Regions from separate parts of the Streptomyces sp. NBC_00273 genome, predicted to be linked through region 1. Evidence: riboswitches for the same ligand, from Rfam matches in the RefSeq annotation. Region 1 holds a riboswitch; each other region holds the start of a gene.
What was found. Region 1 has a riboswitch for cyclic di-AMP ahead of OG386_RS09780 (LysM peptidoglycan-binding domain-containing M23 family metallopeptidase). Riboswitches for the same ligand answer to the same signal wherever they lie in the genome.

Region 1 (6,546 bases):
GTGGCGAGGTGGTCGACGTGGAAGAGCTCCTTGAGCAGGTCCGGGTCCTCGACCGTGTCCTCCAGCTCGTCCAGCAGCGAGATCTCGCGGTGCACGAGGGACTGGAGCCGGCGCGCGAGGTTGACGAAGACCTCGACCTTGCGGTCGCTGTCGGTCGGGGCCGCCGGTCCGGCCAGCCGCAACAGGGTCGTGTGCGCCTGTTCGCGGGCGCCCCGCAGCTCCTGGGAGAGCAGCCAGAACTCGTCCATCCCGGCCGGGTCCCCGCCGGGCAGCGGCGAGCTCGGTCCGCCGCGCACCGGGCGCGGCGGGGTCTCGCCCCGTTCCAGCCGGTCGGCGGCCGTGCGCAGCTCACCCCGGCCGCGCACGCTGGAGCGGCGCAGCGCCTCGCACCGGTCCCGTACGGCCTTGGCGGCGCGCTGGGCCCCGAGCAGTGCCGCGGCGAGGGCGCCGACCACCAGGAGGGCGCAGCCGGTGAGGACCGGCCACAGCCGGGCGTCGCGGTCGCCGGCTCCCCCGCCGAGCTGGAGGGTGAAGATGACCGCGGCGGCGCCGCTGAGCCCGGCGGCGAGCGTGGGCAGCAGGGCGGCGCGCACCAGCTGGGGGCGTATCTGCCGGGCGGGACCGGAGACGACGTGTCTCGACGGGGCATGGCGGGCGGCGCGGAGTCCGGACATCTGGGCGTCCTCGGTACGTGGGGCCCGGCCCCCAGCGATCCCGGGGCCCGGTGTTGATCACCGAATACCCACGCTAGACCCCATCGCAGCACCCCGGAACGCCAGTTGGCGAACTTCGAGGGGGTGCTTCCCGCTCCCGGTGGAGCGCTCGTACAGCAGCCCGAATGCGCCGTTCGGACCCCTGGGACCGCTCCGGCGGCGCCTCTCGCGCACGGGCGCACCGGCCGGCGGCGGGTGGATCAGGGCATCCGGCGGGAGCCGAGGAGCGCCGCGGGCTCTGAACCCGGAGGACCCCCATGGGTTACGTCCCGTGGGGGTCCTTCCATGGGCTGCCGCCGCCCGGTCGGGCCGGGACGGCCGGTTCCCGCCCCGATGCAGTGCGTTACGAGCCGACGGACTCCGACTTCTCCTGACCGTCGGCGGCCACGGACGCCACCCGGGCAGCCGTCGCCGCCGCGCCCGCCCCGAGCGGCGGCACGGACGCCGGGCCGTCGAGGGAACCGCCCGCCGCTCTTCCACCGACGAACGGTCTCCACCACGGTGCGGTGGGCGCATCCGCCGAGCCGGGCTCGAAGGGCTGTCCCGGGATCGGGAGCGCGATGGCGGCGCCCGCGTTCTCCGATGCGGTCAGCGTGCCCTCGCCCGGCTCGTCCCACGGGTGCAGGGCCAGGTTGAAGGTGCCCCAGTGGATCGGCAGCATCGTCCCGCGGGGGGTGCCGCCCTGTAGGTCGAGGTGGGCGCGCATGCCCTCCTCCGGCGTCATGTGGATGTCGGGCCAGTACTCCGAGTAGGCGCCGATCTGGATCATGGTGGCGTCGAAGGGCCCGTGCTCGGCACCGATCTCCTCGAAGCCCGGGAAGTAGCCGGTGTCCCCGCTGTGGTAGATCCGGTGCTCGTCGCCGGCGACGACCCAGGACGCCCACAGGGTGTGCTGCTGGTTGCGCAGGCCGCGGCCGCAGAAGTGCCGGGCGGGGGTGGCCGTGAGCGAGAGACCGGCGATCTCGGTGCTCTCGTTCCAGTCCAGCTCGCGCAGCCGGTCGGCCGGTACGCCCCAGCGCTCCAGGTGCGCGCCGACGCCCAGCGGGACGGCGAAGACCGTGTCCGTCCCGGCCAGCGCCTTGATCGTCGGCAGGTCGAGGTGGTCGTAGTGGTCGTGCGAGATGACCACGACGTCGACCGTGCCCAGCGAGGCCAGCGGGACCGGTACCGGGTGCAGTCGCTTGGGGCCGGCGAAGGGGAAGGGGGAGCACCGCTCGCCCCACACCGGATCGAACAGCACCCGGCGCCCGTCGATCTCCGCGAGCACGCTGGAGTGCCCCATCCAGGTCAGCCGCAGGCCGCTCGCGGGCGGCTTCGCCAGGTCCGCGAGGGTCGTCGGGTGGACCGGGATCGGTGCGGCGGGGCTGCGCCGCACCCGCTGCTCCCGGTGGAAGTAGATCTTCGCGAACTCCGCCATCGACCCCGAAGGCCTGTTCCGGGCCCCGACCGGATTCTGGAAGACGCCGTCGGCGAAGTTCGGCGAGCGGCGGATCCGCTCCAGCCGGGCACCGGACGGGTCCGCACCGAAGGCTTCGGGCCGCAGGGCACGCAGCCGCGGACGCAAGGGACGGGAGCCGGTCAAAGCGCCTCCAGGGAGGATGGGGTCAGGATGGTCGTCGTTCTACGACCATCCCAACGCACACCGGCCCCGAAGGATTCCGCTTCCGGCTCCCGCGCCCTGCGGACAAGGCCTAGAGCGGCAGCAGGTCCGGCCGCTTCGCCTCCACGTGGTCCCCGGAGGACTCCCCGCGCAGCCGTCGGCCGATCCACGGCGCGAGGTGCTCGCGCGCCCACTGGATGTTGTCCCGGGTCACGTCCACCGAGCCGCGCGGCCGCTGCGGGGGCCACGGCTGGTCGGGGTCGGCCGGCACGTCCAGCCCGAGCACCTGCGCGGCGCGCAGCGCGACCCGCGTGTGTCCCTCGGGCGAGAGGTGCAGCCGGTCCGTGTCCCAGGCCCGCCGGTCCTGTACGGACTTCAGCGACCAGAGGTCGAGCACCGGGCAGTCGTAGCGGTCGGCGATGGCGCGGACGTGCGCGCTGTACGTCGCCACCTTGCCGCGCAGGTGCTTGAGCACCGGTACGCCCCGGGTGTCGAAGCCCGTGGTGATCATGACCTGCCCCACGGCCCCGGTGAGGTCGGCCACCGCCGCCTCGAACCGCTCCGCCACGTCGTCCGGGTCGGTGCCGGGCCGGATGATGTCGTTGCCGCCCGCACAGAAGGTCACCAGGTCAGGTGCGAGGGCCTTGGCCCTCGGGAGCTGGTCGGCCACGATCTGGTCGAGGAGCTTCCCCCGCACCGCCAGATTCGCATACCGGAAGTCGTGTTCTTCGCGCTGATCGGCCAGGAGCACGGCGAGCCGGTCCGCCCAGCCGAGAAAAGAATCCCCGGGTCCCGGGTCCCCCACGCCCTCGGTGAAGCTGTCCCCGATCGCCGCGTACGAGCCGATGGTCTTGAGTTTCGTCGTCGTCGCTGCCACGAGAACCCATCCTTCACTCCCGTAACCAACCTACGCCAACGTAACGAGGGGTTGACGGGCCGTGATCTATACCACGCGGGAGATAAGGAATAAGTACACGTGGGGCCGGGACCCCCCTCGGGTCCCGGCCCCACGCGTGTCGGTGCTCCTGCGGCGGGTGCCGTCAGAGGCTCGCGCCCTTGGAGCGGAGGTAGGCGATCGGGTCCATGTCCGAGCCGTAGGACGGGGTCGTGCGGATCTCGAAGTGGAGGTGCGGGCCGGTGGAGTTGCCCGTGGAGCCGGAGAGGCCGATGGCCTGCCCCGCGGTGACGCTCTGGCCGGAGGAGACGGAGAGCTGGGACAGGTGGGCGTACTGGGAGTACTTGCCGTCCGCGTGCCGGATGACGATCTCGTTGCCGTACGAGCCGCTCCAGCCGGCGGAGACCACGGTGCCCGCTCCGACGGCCTTGACGGTGGTGCCCATGGCCGCGATGAAGTCGACGCCGGTGTGGTAGCCGGAGGACCACATGGCGCCCGCGACCTTGTACTGGGTGGAGATGCCGCCGCTGACCGGGGCCACGAAGCCGGCGGCCGACTGCGGCGCGGCGGCGGGGGCCTCGGCCTGGGGCTCGGCGGCGGCTTCCGGCTGCGCCGGGGCGGCCTGCTCGGCCTGCTTGCGGGCCGGCTTCGGCGCGACCGGCGCGACCGGCTCCGCTTCGGCTTCGGGGGCCGGGGCGGCCTCGGCCTCGGCGGGAGCCGCCTCGCCGGGACCGCCGAGGGTGAGCTTCAGGCCCGGGTGGATCAGCGACGGGTTGCTCCCGACGGCCTCGCGGTTGTCGGCGTACAGCTGCTCCCAGCCGCCGGACAGGTGGCGCTCGACAGCGATCTTGGAGAGGTAGTCGCCCGGCACGACGGTGTAGACGGTCGGCGCGGCCTGCACGGCGGCGACGGGGGCCGCCCGCAGGGCGACGGGGGCCTGCGGCGCCACCGCGGGGGTCACCGCGGGGGCGGCGGCCGGGGCGCCGGCCGCGTGGGCGCCGGCGGCACCGATCAGCGGCAGCGCGAGGGCCGCGCCACCGGTTCCGGCGACGGCGAAACCGCGGGAAAGGGAAAGGGACTTGGGGCGGCGGTGCTTACCCTTTGCAGGCATGACGAATTCCTCTCCGGCGCCTGCGAGGTGAGCTGTCGGGTTCGGACTGGAGATGTCCGGCCATACATGTACGGGACATGCACGCCTTCACCCCGAGCCGTCCCGGCGAATGGATCTCCGGGTCGGCGGCTTACCTGGTTCCCCCGCTCCTGCCGCGCGAATAGGTCGGATGCGGTTTCCGGGAGGCGGCAGGATTTGGCGGTCCACCCGGATCGATCGCGAAGGTAATCCCTTGCGACCACGGGGAACAAGCCGTGAATTCCCTGACGGAATAACAGGCATGAGGGACCGCCGGAATTACCGTCACCCTGTGTCCATTCCCCACCGCCAACAACCGCCCCGGCGGGGCCATTCGCCCTTAGCGATCAGGCACTCACGGTCACCGTATGATCTGGCTCACGGGGACGTGCCCGATCTCGCCTCCGGATATGGCAAGTTGGCGCCAAGTAGTGTAATTCGGACAGAGGGCCCAGGACGTGGCGGAGGAGTTGCTTTGACCCAGCAGATACAGGAGCCGGAGCTGTCCGGAGTGCGCAATTTCCGCGATGTGGGCGGATTGCCGACTTCTGACGGACGAACGGTCAGGACGGGACGACTGTTCCGAAGCGGACATCTCGCACATGCCACCGAAAGCGATGCAGAGTTCCTCGCCTCGCTCGGTCTCCACACCATCTTCGACTTCCGCAACGTCGCCGACCACGCCCTGGAGGGGCCGGACGTCGAGCTGCCCGGTGTCCGGAACGTCAACATCCCGCTCTCGGACCCGGCCGACGGACGGGAGTTCTGGCGGCTGGTCCGCGACGGCGACCTCGCGCAGCTGCGCGAGATCCTGGGCGACGGCAAGGCGGCCGCCCGGATGTCGAACTCGTACCGCGGGATCATCCGGCAGCGCACCGCCGAGCACGGCCGGGTCGTGCACGCCCTCGCCGAGGACAGCGTCCCCGCGCTGATGCACTGCGCGGCCGGCAAGGACCGGGCCGGCCTGTCGATCGCCGTCACCCTGCTCGCGCTGGGCGTCGAGCGGGAGGCGATCGTGGCGGACTACCTGGAATCGAACGCCCCGCACCGCCGCTACCGCGTGCGCCGCACCGACGAGTCGGCGGCCGCCCGCTCCCCCGAGGTGATGGAGCTGCTCGCGCCGCTCTTCGACGCCCGCGCCGAGTACCTGGTGGCCGCCTTCGACACCATCGACGAGCTCTGGGGCGGGGTGGAGCGCTATCTGGCGGAGGGCCTCGGGCTGACGCCCGAGACCCTCGACCGACTGCGCGACCGGCTCCTGGTCTGACGCGGCGGGGACCGGCGTCCCCCACGGGGTGGGCGGGCCGTCAGCGCGCCGCGACGGCCTGCTTCACCAGCGTCCTGCCGAAGTCCCAGATCAGCCCCGACCCGCCGTGCGCCTCGTCCATGACCTCGCGGAAGGCCCCGACGAACCGGTCCACGTCCGCCTCGTCCACGATCAGCGGCGGGATCAGCTTGATCACCTCCAAGTGGTCCCCGGAGACCTGGGTGAGGATCCGGTGCTTCTGCAGCAGCGGCACCACGACCATCTGCGCGAAGAGCCCCTTGCGGGCCGCCTGCAGCATGGTCCACCGGCTGCGCAGGCCCAGCGAGGACGGCCGGCCGAACTCGATGCCGATCATCAGCCCGCGCCCGCGCACCTCGTGCAGCAGCTCGTACTCGTCCACCAGCGCGGCGAGCCGCCCGCGCAGCAGGTCGCCCGTGGCCCGGGCGTTCGCCACGACCTCCTCGTCCTCCATGACGGACAGGACCGCGAGGCCCGCCGCCATGGCCTGGGCGTTGGAACCGAAGCTCGCGGAGTGCACGAGCACCCGGTCCATGGACGAGTAGACCTTCTTGAAGATCCAGTCCTTGCCCAGGGTCGCGCCGACCGGGACGTATCCGCCCGAGAGCGCCTTCGCCACGCACACCAGGTCAGGTTCCACGCCCGGTTCGTGCTGGTACGCGTAGAAGTCCCCGGTGCGTCCGAGGCCGGTCTGCACCTCGTCCGCGATCAGCAGCGCCCCCCGCCGGTGCAGCATCTCCTGCGCGGCGAGCAGGAATCCCGGCGGGGCGGCCAGGACCCCCTTGCCCTGGATCGGCTCGACGACGAAGGCGGCCACGTCCCCGCGCTTCAGCTCGCGCTCAAGTGCCGCGAGGTCCCCGAGCGCGATCCTCGTGTCGGGGAGCAGCGGTGCGAAGCCGTCGCGGAACCCGTCTTCCCCGTTCA
Region 2 (6,546 bases), 940 kb from region 1:
GGCCCAGCGTCAGGGGCTGCCCGTCCACCAGCGCCACGTTGTTGATGCCGAAGGACTCCTCCATCGGCGTCAGCTTGTAGAGCTGCTCCAGCACGGCCTCCGGGTGGAAGCCGTTCTTGATCTCGATGACCAGGCGCAGGCCGTGCGAGCGGTCGGTGAGGTCCTTGACGTCGGCGATGCCCTGGAGCTTCTTCGAGCCGACCAGGTCCTTGATCTTCGCGATGACCTTTTCGGGGCCGACCGTGAAGGGCAGTTCGGTGACGACCAGGCCCTTGCGGCGCGCCGTCACGTCCTCCACCGCCACCGTCGCGCGGATCTTGAAGGTGCCGCGGCCGTTCTCGTAGGCGTCCTTGATGCCCGAGAGCCCGACGATCCGGCCGCCCGTGGGCAGGTCGGGACCCGGTACGAAGCGCATCAGCGCCTCCAGGTCCGCCTGCGGGTACCGGATCAGGTGGCGGGCGGCCGCGATGACCTCGCCGAGGTTGTGCGGGGGCATGTTGGTGGCCATACCGACCGCGATCCCGGAAGCGCCGTTGACCAGCAGGTTCGGGTACGCGGCGGGCAGGGCGACCGGCTCCCGCTCCTGGCCGTCGTAGTTGGCGGTGAAGTCGACGGTGTCCTCGTCGATCGACTCCGTCATCAGCGAGGTGGCGTCGGCCATCTTGCACTCGGTGTAACGCATCGCGGCCGGCGGGTCGTCGTTGCCGAGCGAGCCGAAGTTGCCGTGGCCGTCGACCAGCGGCAGCCGCATGGAGAAGGGCTGGGCCATGCGCACGAGGGCGTCGTAGATCGACGCGTCACCGTGCGGATGGAGCTTGCCCATGACCTCGCCGACGACACGGGCGCACTTCACGTAGCCGCGGTCGGGGCGCAGGCCCATCTCGTTCATCTGGTAGACGATGCGCCGGTGCACCGGCTTCATGCCGTCCCGGGCGTCGGGCAGGGCGCGGGAGTAGATCACCGAGTACGCGTACTCGAGGAAGGAGCCCTGCATTTCGTCGACGACGTCGATGTCGAGGATCTTCTCCTCGAAATCCTCCGGCGGCGGGGTCTTCGTGCTGCGGCGGGCCATCGCTGCGCGGCTCCTTAACCAAAATGGGGTGTGCTGGGTGTCGGGCGGGGTGTCTGGCTGGGTTGGACGGTCTTGTGGTGTCCGGCGAGGGTACGACGCGGACCATTGTGGCCCGACGCACCGACAACGCCGACTCCGACCCCGGGGGTCCCCCGGACGGAGTGCGGGGGAGTGACCCGGGAACTTATCCGGCGGTCGGCGCGCTTGCATACAGTGGCAGGTCGATAAGAAATCTCTGCATCGCGATCGAAGGGACCACATGCCCATGGGTCACACGGCCACAGCCCAGGCCGGCTCCGGCGGCCTGACAGCGACCGAGCACCGGCTGGCCAACGGCCTGCGCGTGGTGCTGTCCGAGGACCACCTGACCCCGGTCGCCGCGGTCTGCCTCTGGTACGACGTCGGCTCGCGCCACGAAGTCAAGGGACGCACCGGCCTGGCTCACCTCTTCGAGCACCTGATGTTCCAGGGGTCGGCGAGCGTACCCGGCAACGGGCACTTCGAACTGGTCCAGGGCGCCGGCGGTTCCCTCAACGGCACCACCAGCTTCGAGCGCACCAACTACTTCGAGACGATGCCGACCCACCAGCTGGAGCTCGCGCTCTGGCTGGAGGCGGACCGGATGGGGTCCCTGCTGGCCGCCCTGGACGACGAGTCCATGGAGAACCAGCGCGACGTCGTCAAGAACGAGCGCCGCCAGCGCTACGACAACGTTCCCTACGGCACGGCCTTCGAGCGGCTGACCGCCCTGGCCTACCCCGAGGGCCACCCGTACCACCACACCCCGATCGGCTCCATGGCCGACCTGGACGCCGCCTCCCTGGAGGACGCGCGCACCTTCTTCCGCACGTACTACGCGCCCAACAACGCGGTGCTCTCGGTCGTCGGGGACATCGACCCCGAGCAGACGCTCGCCTGGGTCGAGAAGTACTTCGGCACCATTCCCGCGCACGACGGCAAGCAGCCGCCCCGCGACGGCTCGCTGCCCGACGTCATCGGGGAGCAGCTGCGCGAGGAGATCGTCGAGGAGGTCCCGGCGCGTGCGCTGATGGCCGCCTACCGGCTGCCGCACGACGGCACCCGCGAGTGCGACGCCGCCGACGTGGCGCTGACCATCCTGGGGGGCGGCGAGTCCTCGCTGCTGCACAACCGGCTGGTGCGCCGCGACCAGAGCGCCGTCGCGGCCGGCTTCGGCATGCTGCGCCTGGCCGGGGCGCCCTCGCTGGGCTGGCTGGACGTCAAGACCTCCAGCGGGGTCGAGATCCCCGCCATCGAGGCGGCCGTGGACGAGGAGCTCGCGCGGTTCGCCGCCGAGGGCCCGACGGCCGAGGAGATGGAGCGCGCCCAGGCACAGCTGGAGCGCGAGTGGCTGGACCGGCTGAGCACGGTGGCCGGCCGCGCCGACGAACTGTGCCGCTTCGCGGTGCTGTTCGGCGACCCGCAGCTGGCGCTGACCGCCGTCCAGCGGGTCCTCGACGTCACCGCCGAGGAGGTGCAGGCCGTGGCCGCGGCCCGACTGCGCCCGGACAACCGCGCGGTGCTCGTCTACGAGCCGCTCGCGGCCGACGAGTCCGACCAGCACGACGACTCCGACGAGAACGAGGGGGCGGAGCAGTGAGCGACACGGCAGCCGTCACGATGACCTTCCACCCGCGCCCGCAGGCCGGCGAGCCGCAGCCGTGGGCCTTCCCGGCCCCCGAGCGCGGACAGCTGTCCAACGGGCTGACCCTGCTGCGCTGCCACCGGCCGGGCCAGCAGGTCGTCGCGGTCGAGGTCAACCTGGCCGCCCCGCTCGACGCCGAGCCCGAGGGCCTGGACGGCGTGGCGACCATCATGGCGCGGGCCTTCTCCGAGGGCACCGACAAGCACTCCGCCGAGGAGTTCGCGGCCGAGCTGGAGCGCTGTGGCGCCACCCTGGACGCGCACGCCGACCACCCGGGCCTGCGGGTCTCGCTGGAGGTACCGGCCTCCCGGCTGGCCAAGGCGCTGGGCCTGCTCGCCGAGGCGCTGCGCGCCCCCGCCTTCGCCGACGCCGAGGTCGACCGGCTGGTGCGCAACCGGCTCGACGAGATCCCGCACGAGCTGGCCAACCCGCAGCGCCGCGCCGCGCAGCAGCTCTCCAAGGAGCTCTTCCCGGCCACCCTGCGGATGTCCCGGCCGCGCCAGGGCACCGAGGAGACGGTCGCCCGGATCGACTCCGCCGCCGTGCGCGCCTTCTACGAGGCCCACGTACGCCCCGCCACCGCCACCGCGGTGGTCGTGGGCGACCTGACCGGCATCGACCTGGACGCCGTGCTCGCGGACACCCTGGGCACGTGGACGGGCAACACCGCCGCGGCCCTCCCGGTGCCGCCGGTGACCGCCGACGACACCGGCCGCGTGGTCATCGTGGACCGGCCCGGCGCGGTCCAGACGCAGCTGCTGATCGGCCGGATCGGGGCGGACCGTCACGACCGGGTGTGGGCGGCCCAGGTGCTGGGCACGTACTGCCTGGGCGGCACCCTCACTTCGCGCCTGGACAAGGTGCTGCGCGAGGAGAAGGGGTACACCTACGGCGTGCGCGCCTTCGGCCAGGTGCTGCGCTCCACCGCGGACGGCAAGGGCGCCTCGATGCTCGCCATCAGCGGCTCGGTGGACACCCCGAACACCGGACCGGCGCTGGAGGACCTCTGGAAGGTGCTGCGCACCCTCGCGGAGGGCGGTCTGACCGACGCCGAACGCGACGTCGCCGTGCAGAACCTGGTGGGCGTGGCCCCGCTGAAGTTCGAGACGGCGGCCTCGGTCGCGGGCACCCTCGCCGACCAGGTCGAGCAGGAGCTGCCGGACGACTACCAGGCGCAGTTGTACGCCCAGCTCGCCGCGACGGGCACGGTGGAGGCGACCACGGCGGTCGTCCAGGCCTTCCCCGCGGACCGGCTGGTCACCGTGCTGGTGGGCGACGCGGCGCTGATCGAGGAGCCCGTGCGGGCCCTTGGGATCGGAGAGGTCACGGTCGTCTCCAACTGACCGGCGGATGACGGCTCATTGAGGGCCGGCTGAAGGTTTCAGCAAGGGGTTCTGGTGACTTGGTCACCAGAACCCCTTTTGTCCGTTTAGTGGTGAGGTTGCTTTTATGTGGTGTGGCGTACGCAACAAAAAGCCGTGTCTGTTTGGCGATTGACTGATGATCCGCCTAGCGTCGGCCGTGCTGCCCGTCAGTTGTGCTCGCCGCACCCGCGGCACCGGACAGCGATCGCCGAGTCCCCGTCAGGCGCGAGCCTGGGGAGCCGGGGACCCACAGTCCCTGGGGTGAATCGGACTCCCTCGCAAGAGGAGGTCCGTAGGAGACCTTCCTGCTCCGAACCCGTCAGCTAACCCGGTAGGCGAGAAGGAAGGAAAGGATCAAACCCTTCATGGCGTTTGGCAGTCGTCCCGCTGGTACCGGTAAGCACCGTGGCTCCAGCCGCCTGAGCAAGAAGACCGCCGGTTACGCCGGTATCGCCGCGATCGCCACTACGGGCGTCGTCGGCTCCCTCGCCGCCCCGGCCTTCGCCGCGGACAACCACAGCAGCACCATCGGCCAGGACAACGGCCTGGGTGCCGTGGTCGTCGCCGAGGACCTTGCGGGCGACATAGCCGACCAGGCCGAGTCCCAGCACCGCGTCGCCGAGCAGGACGCCGTCAAGGCGCAGGCCGAGGCCGACGCGAAGCAGCGGGCCGCGGAGGCCAAGCGCCTCGCCGAGGTCAAGGCGAAGGTCGAGCGCGAGGCCGCCGAGCGCGCCGCCCGCGAGGAGGAGCGCAAGCGCCTCAACACCTTCGTCGCCCCGGTGGACGGCTCGTACGTCAGCACGCAGTACCACGCGGGCGGCGGCATGTGGTCCTCCGGCTCCCACACGGGCATCGACTTCCACGCCGCCTCCGGCACCTCGGTCCACGCGGTGGGCGTCGGTACCGTCGTCGAGGCCGGCTGGGGTGGCGCGTACGGCAACAACGTCGTCATCAAGCACAACGACGGCACCTACACCCAGTACGGGCACATGAGCTCGCTGAACGTCTCCGTCGGCCAGCAGGTCACCCCCGGCCAGCAGATCGGCCTGTCGGGCTCCACCGGCAACTCCAGCGGCCCGCACCTGCACTTCGAGGCCCGCACGGGCGCGCAGTACGGCTCGGACATCGACCCGATCGCGTACCTGCGCTCGCACGGCGTCAGCCTCTGACACCGCCCCGCACCGCTTCACCGAAGACCCCGGCTCCCCGAGCCGGGGTCTTTGTGTGTTGCGTCTTTGTGTAAATGTTTCGTATTTCTGGCCGCTCTCGGAAATTATCGTGTGTTGCAATAGAGTCGCAGCACGCGCATGTGCGTGCAATGAGGGTGGCAGTCGGAAATAGGCGGAGGTTCGGTCTTGCGTATTCCTGCGCACGCGGTATGCACAGCAATCCGCGACGACATCGTCTCCGGGGTGTTCGAGCCGGGCGGCCGGCTGACCGAGGAGGTGCTGGCCCGCCGGTACGGGGTCTCGCGCGTCCCGGTGCGCGAGGCCCTGCGGACCCTGGAGTCCGAGGGGTTCGTGACCACGCGGCGGCACGCGGGGGCCTGCGTGGCGGAGCCGACCGGGCAGGAGGCCGCGGACCTGTTGGAGCTGCGGATGCTCCTGGAGCCGCTGGCTGCCGCGAGAGCCGCCCGGCGGCGCACCGACGCGCACCTCAAGGTGCTGCGCGGGCTGGTCAGGCTGGGGCAGGAGCGGGCCAGGCGGGGCCAAGGCGAGGACCTGCGGTCCCTGGGCGGTTGGTTCCACGAGACGCTCGCGCAGTCCTCCGGCAGCCCCGGGCTGATCGCGCTGCTCACGCAGATGCGGCACAAGATCGCGTGGATGTACGTGGTGGAGGCGCCGGACCGGCCCGTGGAGTCCTGGGCGGAGCACGGGGCGATCGTGGACGCGGTGGCGCGCGGCGACGCCGAACGGGCGCGGGCGCTGACCGCGGCCCACGCGGACCGTGCGGCGGGGGCGCACCGGCTGCGGCTCCGCCCGGCGGTGAGCACTTCGCAACCTGCCGTAAACATGTCGAGCGTCCGGCATTAACAGCAGCCGTATACAAAGGGTGGGGTCGCGTGAATTCGCTGTACGGCGGCCTATGTGCCGTGCGTCGAAACAATTCGCCGTGCGGAATTCCGGCCGAGCTTAATTAGGCGTGCGCCGGGCCGGATATCAGCGGGCCCTTTTCGGCGAGCGGTATTTCTTCGGGGTTCGCGCTGCCCGCGGGGCCGCGGTCCCGCGGGGTGAGCGCACGGGGCGGGCCCGGGTGAGGCCGGGTGAGGCCGGAGGACTGCCCGGAGCCCGGCTCCTGGGGTGCGCCCCCGGAGTTGGGGACAGGCCCCGAGCGCGGCCCCCGAGTCGGCCTCCCGGTCCCCGAGCGCGGCCCCCGGGCCGGTGCCCGGCTCCCGAACGCGGCCCCCGGGCCGGAAGCCGGCCCTGAGCCGGAGACCGGACCTCGAC
Region 3 (6,546 bases), 3.6 Mb from region 1:
TACGTCCCCGCACACGGTACGGGACCGAGTGCGGGGACGTACGGAGGCCAGCCCCTCAGGGGGGTGATTAGCCCTTGAAGCGCGGGAAGGCGCTGCGGCCCGCGTACACCGCGGCGTCGTCGAGGATCTCCTCGATGCGCAGCAGCTGGTTGTACTTGGCGACGCGGTCCGAACGGGCCGGGGCGCCGGTCTTGATCTGACCGCAGTTCACGGCGACGGCGAGGTCGGCGATGGTGACGTCCTCGGTCTCACCGGAGCGGTGGGACATCATGCACTTGAAGCCGTTGCGCTGGGCCATCTCGACGGCGTCCAGGGTCTCGGTCAGCGAACCGATCTGGTTCACCTTCACGAGCAGGGCGTTCGCGGAGCCCTCCTCGATACCGCGGGCCAGACGCTCCGGGTTCGTGACGAACAGGTCGTCACCGACGATCTGGACCTTGGCGCCGAGGCGGTCGGTGATGGTCTTCCAGCCGTCCCAGTCGTCCTCGAACAGCGGGTCCTCGATGGAGACCAGCGGGTACGCCTCGACGAGCTCGGCGTAGTAGTCGGTCATCTCGGCGGCCGAGCGGGACTTGCCCTCGAACTCGTACTGGCCGTCCTTGTAGAACTCGGACGCGGCGACGTCGAGCGCGAGCGCGATGTCCTTGCCCGGGGCGTAGCCGGCCTGCTTGATGGCCTCGATGATGAGGTCGAGCGCGGCGCGGTTGGACTCCAGGTTCGGGGCGAAGCCGCCCTCGTCGCCCAGGCCGGTGGAGAGGCCCTTGGTGTGCAGGACCTTCTTGAGGGTGTGGTAGACCTCGGCACCCCAACGCAGCGCCTCGGAGAAGGACTCCGCGCCGATGGGGGCGATCATGAACTCCTGGATGTCCACGTTGGAGTCGGCGTGCGACCCACCGTTGAGGATGTTCATCATCGGAACGGGCAGCAGGTGCGCGTTCGGACCGCCGAGGTAGCGGAAGAGCGGAAGGTCCGAGGCCTCCGACGCGGCGTGCGCGACGGCCAGGGACACGCCGAGGATGGCGTTGGCGCCGAGCGAGCCCTTGTTGTCGGTGGCGTCCAGGTCGAACATGGCCTGGTCGATCAGGCGCTGCTCGGTGGCGTCGTAGCCGACGAGCTCCGGGCCGATCTGCTCGATGACGGCGAGGACGGCCTTCTCGACACCCTTGCCGAAGTAACGGTTGGGGTCACCGTCACGGAGCTCGATGGCCTCGAATGCACCGGTGGAGGCGCCGGACGGAACTGCAGCACGGCCGGTGCTGCCATCGTCGAGGCCCACCTCGACCTCGACCGTGGGGTTGCCTCGGGAGTCCAGGATTTCCCGGGCTACGACGACGTCGATGGACGGCACGAGCATCTCCTTCTGGGATGTGACGCTGAGTGTGCGGTGGCGTGTCAGGCCGTGGGATGGCCTTGCCGCCTAGAGCCTAACCGGCTCCGGGCACTGGGCCGCCCGACCGCCCGGACCCTGGGACGAAAAAGCGACCGAATACCCCCCTTCCGGGACATAGGTCGCTTGATCATCGGCGTTCAAGGGCCGCACGCAGCACCGCCCGGCGCGTGGGGCACGCGCCGGGCGGTGGAAATCATGCACGGGGTCAGCTGACGCCCCGTACATGTTCCCGTGGCTTTGCCGCAGTGTTCAGCTGAGCTTCAGCTTCTGTCCCGGGAAGATCAGGTCGGCGTCCGAGACGATGTCCTTGTTCAGCTCGAAGAGCTGCTGCCAGCCGCCCTTGACGCCGTTGGCCTCGGCGATGGTGCCCAGGGTGTCGCCCGTCTTGACCTCGTACGAGCCGTTGCCGGTCTTCGGCGCGACCGGAGCCTCGGTGCGCTCGGAGCGGGTGGTCGGAGCCTCGGGGCGCTTGGTCTCCTGCTTCGGCGCGGCCTTGGTCTCGGCCTTCTTGGTCTCGACCTTCGGCTGCGGCTTCGACTGCGGCTTGGACTGCGGCTTCGACGCCGGGGTCTCGGAGCCGCCACCGGTGTAGGCGGAGTTCGTCAGGCCCTTGCCGCAGGACGGCCAGGCGCCCTTGCCCTGGCTCTTGAGGACCTTCTCGGCGATGGCTATCTGCTGCGACTTGGAGGCCTGGTTGGCCTGCGCGGCGTACGACTTGCCACCGAACCCGGCCCACGTGGAGGGCGAGAACTGCAGACCGCCGTAGTAGCCGTTGCCCGTGTTGATGGACCAGTTGCCACCGGACTCGCACTGCGCGACCTTGTCCCACTCGGACGTGGTGGCGGCGCTGGCGGTGCCCGCGGCCATCAGGGGGGCGGCCACGGCCACACCGGCAACACCGGCGAGCGTGACGATCCGGACAGACCGCTCGATTGCAGTACCGCGACGGTGCTTGCCCTTGCCGGAAAGCAGCATGGAGTTTCTCCTCACCGACGCCTACGAGGTGAGCTGTCGGGTTCGGGCGAGTGAGTTGCCCGGTCGTGCGACCTAGCGCACGTCTTAACCCCAAGCCGGTGGCGTGACCGTCTCTCAACGGCCGCTCCCGGCACCTACCTTGGTTCCCCCGCTCCTGCCTTCGGCGCTTGACGCGACGACTGTTCCCCCCGTCCGCCGGCAGGATTCGGCGATGCGGTCGAAGGAGCTCGCGGTGGCGAGCGATTCAGAAGGTAGACAGGTCCCTCCCCGATGTTCAACGAGGAACATCGGGGAGAAACGGGCCCTACTTGCACTCCCCGCAGGGGCATTTGCGCAGGTGAGGGCGGGGTTTGCGGAAGCCCCGAGGCGGGACACGCCAGTTGACCGGAAGAGACACATGTCTCACTTACAGAAATCCGACATTCAACTCTTTCCGGATAACTGAACTGTCCTTAATGCGGGGTTAGATCCAGGTTCTGGCCGGGCTTGATGAGGTCGGCGTCCTCGCCGATGACTTGCTCATTGGCCTGGTAGAGACCGTTCCAGCCCCCCTTTACGCCCTTGGCAACCGCGATGGTCGCCAGGCTGTCGCCCGCCTGGACCGTGTAGGTGGGGTCCGACGCGGCGCCAGACGGGACCGCCGGCGCGGTCTCCGGCGCACCGCGGTGCTTGCCATTGCCCTCGACAGGAGTGGTGGAGGTGGTCTGCGGGACCTCCGGGTTCGCGGGGGCCGTCGGGTCGACCGGGGGCAGTCCCGGCGTGGTGGGCGAGGTGGTGGGCGCGGTCGGGTCCACCGGCAGCGTCGGCGCCGTCGGGTCGACCGGGGTCGGCGTGCCGGTCGGACCGCCCGGCTGGACCGGAGCCGTCGGGTCGACCGGAGGCGTCGTCGGGACGTCCGGCGCGGGCATGACGGGCAGTCCGACGGACGGCGCGTCGGGAATCAGGAACGGGGTGCTGGACGGGCTCGGAGCCGGGGCCGGGGTCGGCGAACCGTAGTCCGTGGACGGCTTGCCGCCGCCGGTGGACGGAACGGCGTCGTCCGGGCGGGACGGCGCGGGGGCGACCGGGCTCTTGCTGCCGGGCAGACCGGGGTCCACCTGCGCAGCGGGGCTCTCCTTGACCAGACCGGCCGAGGCCGCGCACAGCGGCCAGGCCTGCGGTCCCGTCGAGCCCAGCACCCGCTCGGCGACGGCTATCTGCTGGGAACGGCTCGCCAGGTCGGGGCGCTCGGCGAAGTCGAGCCCGCCGGCGCTCTGCCACTCCTCCTGGGTGAACTGGAGTCCGCCGTAGGCGCCGCTACCGAAGTTCGCGCTCCACGAGCCACCGCTCTCGCACTCGGCGACCTTGTCCCACGTCGACGTGTCGGCGGCGGTGGCGCTGGTGGCGGCCAACAGCGGCATGGCCAGCGCAGAGCCAGTGACTCCGGCTGTGACGACCAGCGCGGGGACCTGGCGGGGGCGTCTGTGACGGCCGTTCCCGGAGAGCATGAGGGATCACCTTTCGCATATAACAGCGGGGTAACGGCAGAACCTAGCGGCCTTCGAACGATTGTCACAAGTCAAGACTGAACCTGACTTTTAATCAGCTTTCGCGCAAGTGTTTTGAGCCGCGAATCGAACGGGAAGAGTACGCAGCCCCCGCATGATCAACCCCCCGCGCCAGCGCAGGTCTTGGGATGGAACGGCTAGTTCCAGATCGGGCAGACGCGTCAGCAAAGTCGCGAGGGCGGTCTGTCCTTCGAGCCGGGCGAGCGGCGCACCCAGGCAGTAGTGGATGCCGTGCCCGTATCCGAGGTGCTGGTTGTCGGTCCGGGAGAGGTCGAGGGTGTCCGGGTCCGCGAAGCGCTCCGGATCCCGGTCGGCGGCCGCGAGGACGACCAGGACCGGGTCGCCGGCCTCGATCCGCATGCCGCCCAGGGTCAGCGGCTCGGTGGCGAACCGCCAGGTCGCCAGCTCCACCGGACCGTCGTAGCGCAGCAGTTCCTCGACCCCGGTGGCCAGCAGTTCGCTCTCCCCCGCGGCGAGGGAGCGCTGGAGGCGCTCGCGCTGTCCGGGGTTCATGAAGAGGGAGTGGACCCCGTTGCCGATGAGGTTCACGGTGGTCTCGAAACCGGCGAAAAGCAGGATGAAGGCCATGGCGGTGGCCTCGCCCTCCGTCAGGTGGTCACCGTGATCGCTCGCCCGGATCAGGTCGGAGATCAGGTCGTCGCCCAGATCATCCCTTTTGCGGTGGATGAGTTCACCGAGGTAGGTCCGCATCTGCTTGACCGACCGGGCCACCCCACCGCGCGGACCGCCGCCGTGGCGGATCATCATGCCGGCCCAGTCGCGGAAGTCGTCCTGGTCCTCGCGCGGTACCCCGAGCATCTCGCAGATGGCGTAGATGGGGAGCGGGAAGGCGAACTCGTGAATGAGATCAGCCTCACCTCTCCCCGCGAACCCGTCGATCAGGTGGTCGGTGAGCGCCTGCACCCGCGGAGCGAACTCGGCGACCCTGCGCGGGGTGAAGGCCTTCGACACCAGCCGCCGCAGCCGGGTGTGGTCGGGCGGGTCGATGTTGAGCAGGTGCGTCATCAGCTCCGCCTTGCGCTCCCCCGGGATCCCGGTCTTGCCCTTGGCGTGCGCGGGCTCCGCGTGGTGCGCCGGATTCTTGCTGAGCCGCTGGTCGGCGAGGGCCTGGCGGGCGTCGGCGTACCGGGTGACGAGCCACGCCTCGACCCCGCTGGGCAGCTTGGTGCGGTGCACCGGGGAGTGCTCGCGCAGCCAGGCGTACGCCGGGTAGGGGTCGGTCGCGAACTCCCAGTCGAAGAGGGTGGGGCCCTCGGCGGAAGAGGTGTCGGCGGGAGTGTCCGCGGGGGTTTCGGCGGGGGTTCCGGAGGTCTGCTCGTGCACCTGATGACCGTATCCCGGCGCCGAACCCTCATCCGATATGGGTGGTTAGTCGCGGCTGTCCGTAGATCGGCCATCCCTTGACCTGAACTTCTCCGGCATTCCTACTTTCGGTTTTGTGGATGTCAGGATCTTGAAAAGCAGTTTCGCGGTGGTGGAGAGACGGGCCGAGCACGCCGTCAAGTTCTTCTACTCCCACCTCTTCTGGCACAACCCCGCGGTCCGCGCCCTCTTCCCGGACTCACTCCACGACATGGAACGCCAGCGGGACCGGCTCTTCGCCGCGCTCACCCACGTGATCGCCCGCCTCGACGACGAGACCCTCGGCCCCTACCTGCGCGACCTGGGACGCGACCACCGCAAGTTCCTGGTCCGCCCCGAGCACTACGCGGCCGTCGGCGCCAGCCTGCTCGCCGCACTCGCGGAGACCTCCGGCGCGGCCTGGACCCCACCGGTCGAGAAGGCCTGGGCCGAGGCCTACCAGGTGATGGCCGACGCGATGACGGCCGGCGCCGACGCGAGCGAGGACCCGCCGTGGTGGAACGCGGAGGTCGTGCGCCACCTCCAGTACGGACCGGACATAGGCGTCCTGACGCTCCGGCCGCACGCCCCCTTCCCCTATCTCCCCGGCCAGTACACGAGCGTGAGCAGCGACCGGGTCCCGACGACCTGGCGCACCTACTCCATCGGCAACGCCCCCCGCCCCGACGGCACCCTCGACCTGCACGTCAGCCGGGTCGACCGGGGGCGTCTGAGCACCGCCCTGGTCCGCGAGACCCGGCCGGGCGACGTGCTGCGGCTCAGCGCCGCCGGCGGGCAGCTGACCTTCCGCCGCGAGGACCGCCCGGTCAGCCTGATAGCCGCCGGCACCGGCTGGGCACCCATCCGGGCCCTGCTGGAGGATCTCGCGGAGCGTCCCTGCGATCAGGACGTACGGCTCTTCGTGGTGGCCCGGGACGGCGCACACCTCTACGACCGCCCGCTCATCGACGCGTACGCCGCCAGCTGCGCCTGGCTCGCCGTCACCTACATCACGCCCGCCCCCGGGCGCCACCGCAACCAGGCCACCGACCGGCTGGCGACCGCGCTGGGCAACCGGGGGCTGTGGCCGGACCAGGACGTCTACCTCAGCGGTCCGCCGCAGTTCATCGACGAGACCGCCCACCTCCTCCAGGAGCTGGGCGCCCGCCCCGGCCGCCTCTTCCACGACGCCGTGCCGGCCCGGGGCCACGCGTACGGGGAGCGCCCGCTGGGATTCGGCGAGTGGTTCCTCGAGCCCCCGACGCCCCACTG

Region 2: another riboswitch for cyclic di-AMP. It lies ahead of OG386_RS13620 (M23 family metallopeptidase); the one in region 1 lies ahead of OG386_RS09780 (LysM peptidoglycan-binding domain-containing M23 family metallopeptidase).
Region 3: another riboswitch for cyclic di-AMP. It lies ahead of OG386_RS26275 (transglycosylase family protein); the one in region 1 lies ahead of OG386_RS09780 (LysM peptidoglycan-binding domain-containing M23 family metallopeptidase).

What each region holds. Positions count from the first base shown of each region.
Region 1 is NZ_CP108067.1:2,310,119-2,316,664, forward strand. Features, by position in the region: gene OG386_RS09765 (ATP-binding protein) at 1-674, opposite strand, end outside; gene OG386_RS09770 (MBL fold metallo-hydrolase) at 1,057-2,295, opposite strand; gene OG386_RS09775 (SGNH/GDSL hydrolase family protein) at 2,405-3,190, opposite strand; gene OG386_RS09780 (LysM peptidoglycan-binding domain-containing M23 family metallopeptidase) at 3,354-4,319, opposite strand; cyclic di-AMP (ydaO/yuaA leader) riboswitch at 4,322-4,497, opposite strand; gene OG386_RS09785 (tyrosine-protein phosphatase) at 4,813-5,604, shown strand; gene OG386_RS09790 (aspartate aminotransferase family protein) at 5,645-6,546, opposite strand, start outside.
Region 2 is NZ_CP108067.1:3,253,470-3,260,015, reverse strand. Features, by position in the region: gene OG386_RS13635 (DNA gyrase/topoisomerase IV subunit A) at 1-1,072, opposite strand, end outside; gene OG386_RS13630 (M16 family metallopeptidase) at 1,338-2,690, shown strand; gene OG386_RS13625 (M16 family metallopeptidase) at 2,711-4,078, shown strand; cyclic di-AMP (ydaO/yuaA leader) riboswitch at 4,296-4,452, shown strand; gene OG386_RS13620 (M23 family metallopeptidase) at 4,465-5,268, shown strand; gene OG386_RS13615 (GntR family transcriptional regulator) at 5,455-6,132, shown strand.
Region 3 is NZ_CP108067.1:5,938,598-5,945,143, reverse strand. Features, by position in the region: gene eno (phosphopyruvate hydratase) at 68-1,348, opposite strand; gene OG386_RS26275 (transglycosylase family protein) at 1,640-2,365, opposite strand; cyclic di-AMP (ydaO/yuaA leader) riboswitch at 2,369-2,541, opposite strand; gene OG386_RS26270 (transglycosylase family protein) at 2,818-3,852, opposite strand; gene OG386_RS26265 (cytochrome P450 family protein) at 3,943-5,256, opposite strand; gene OG386_RS26260 (globin domain-containing protein) at 5,387-6,546, shown strand, end outside.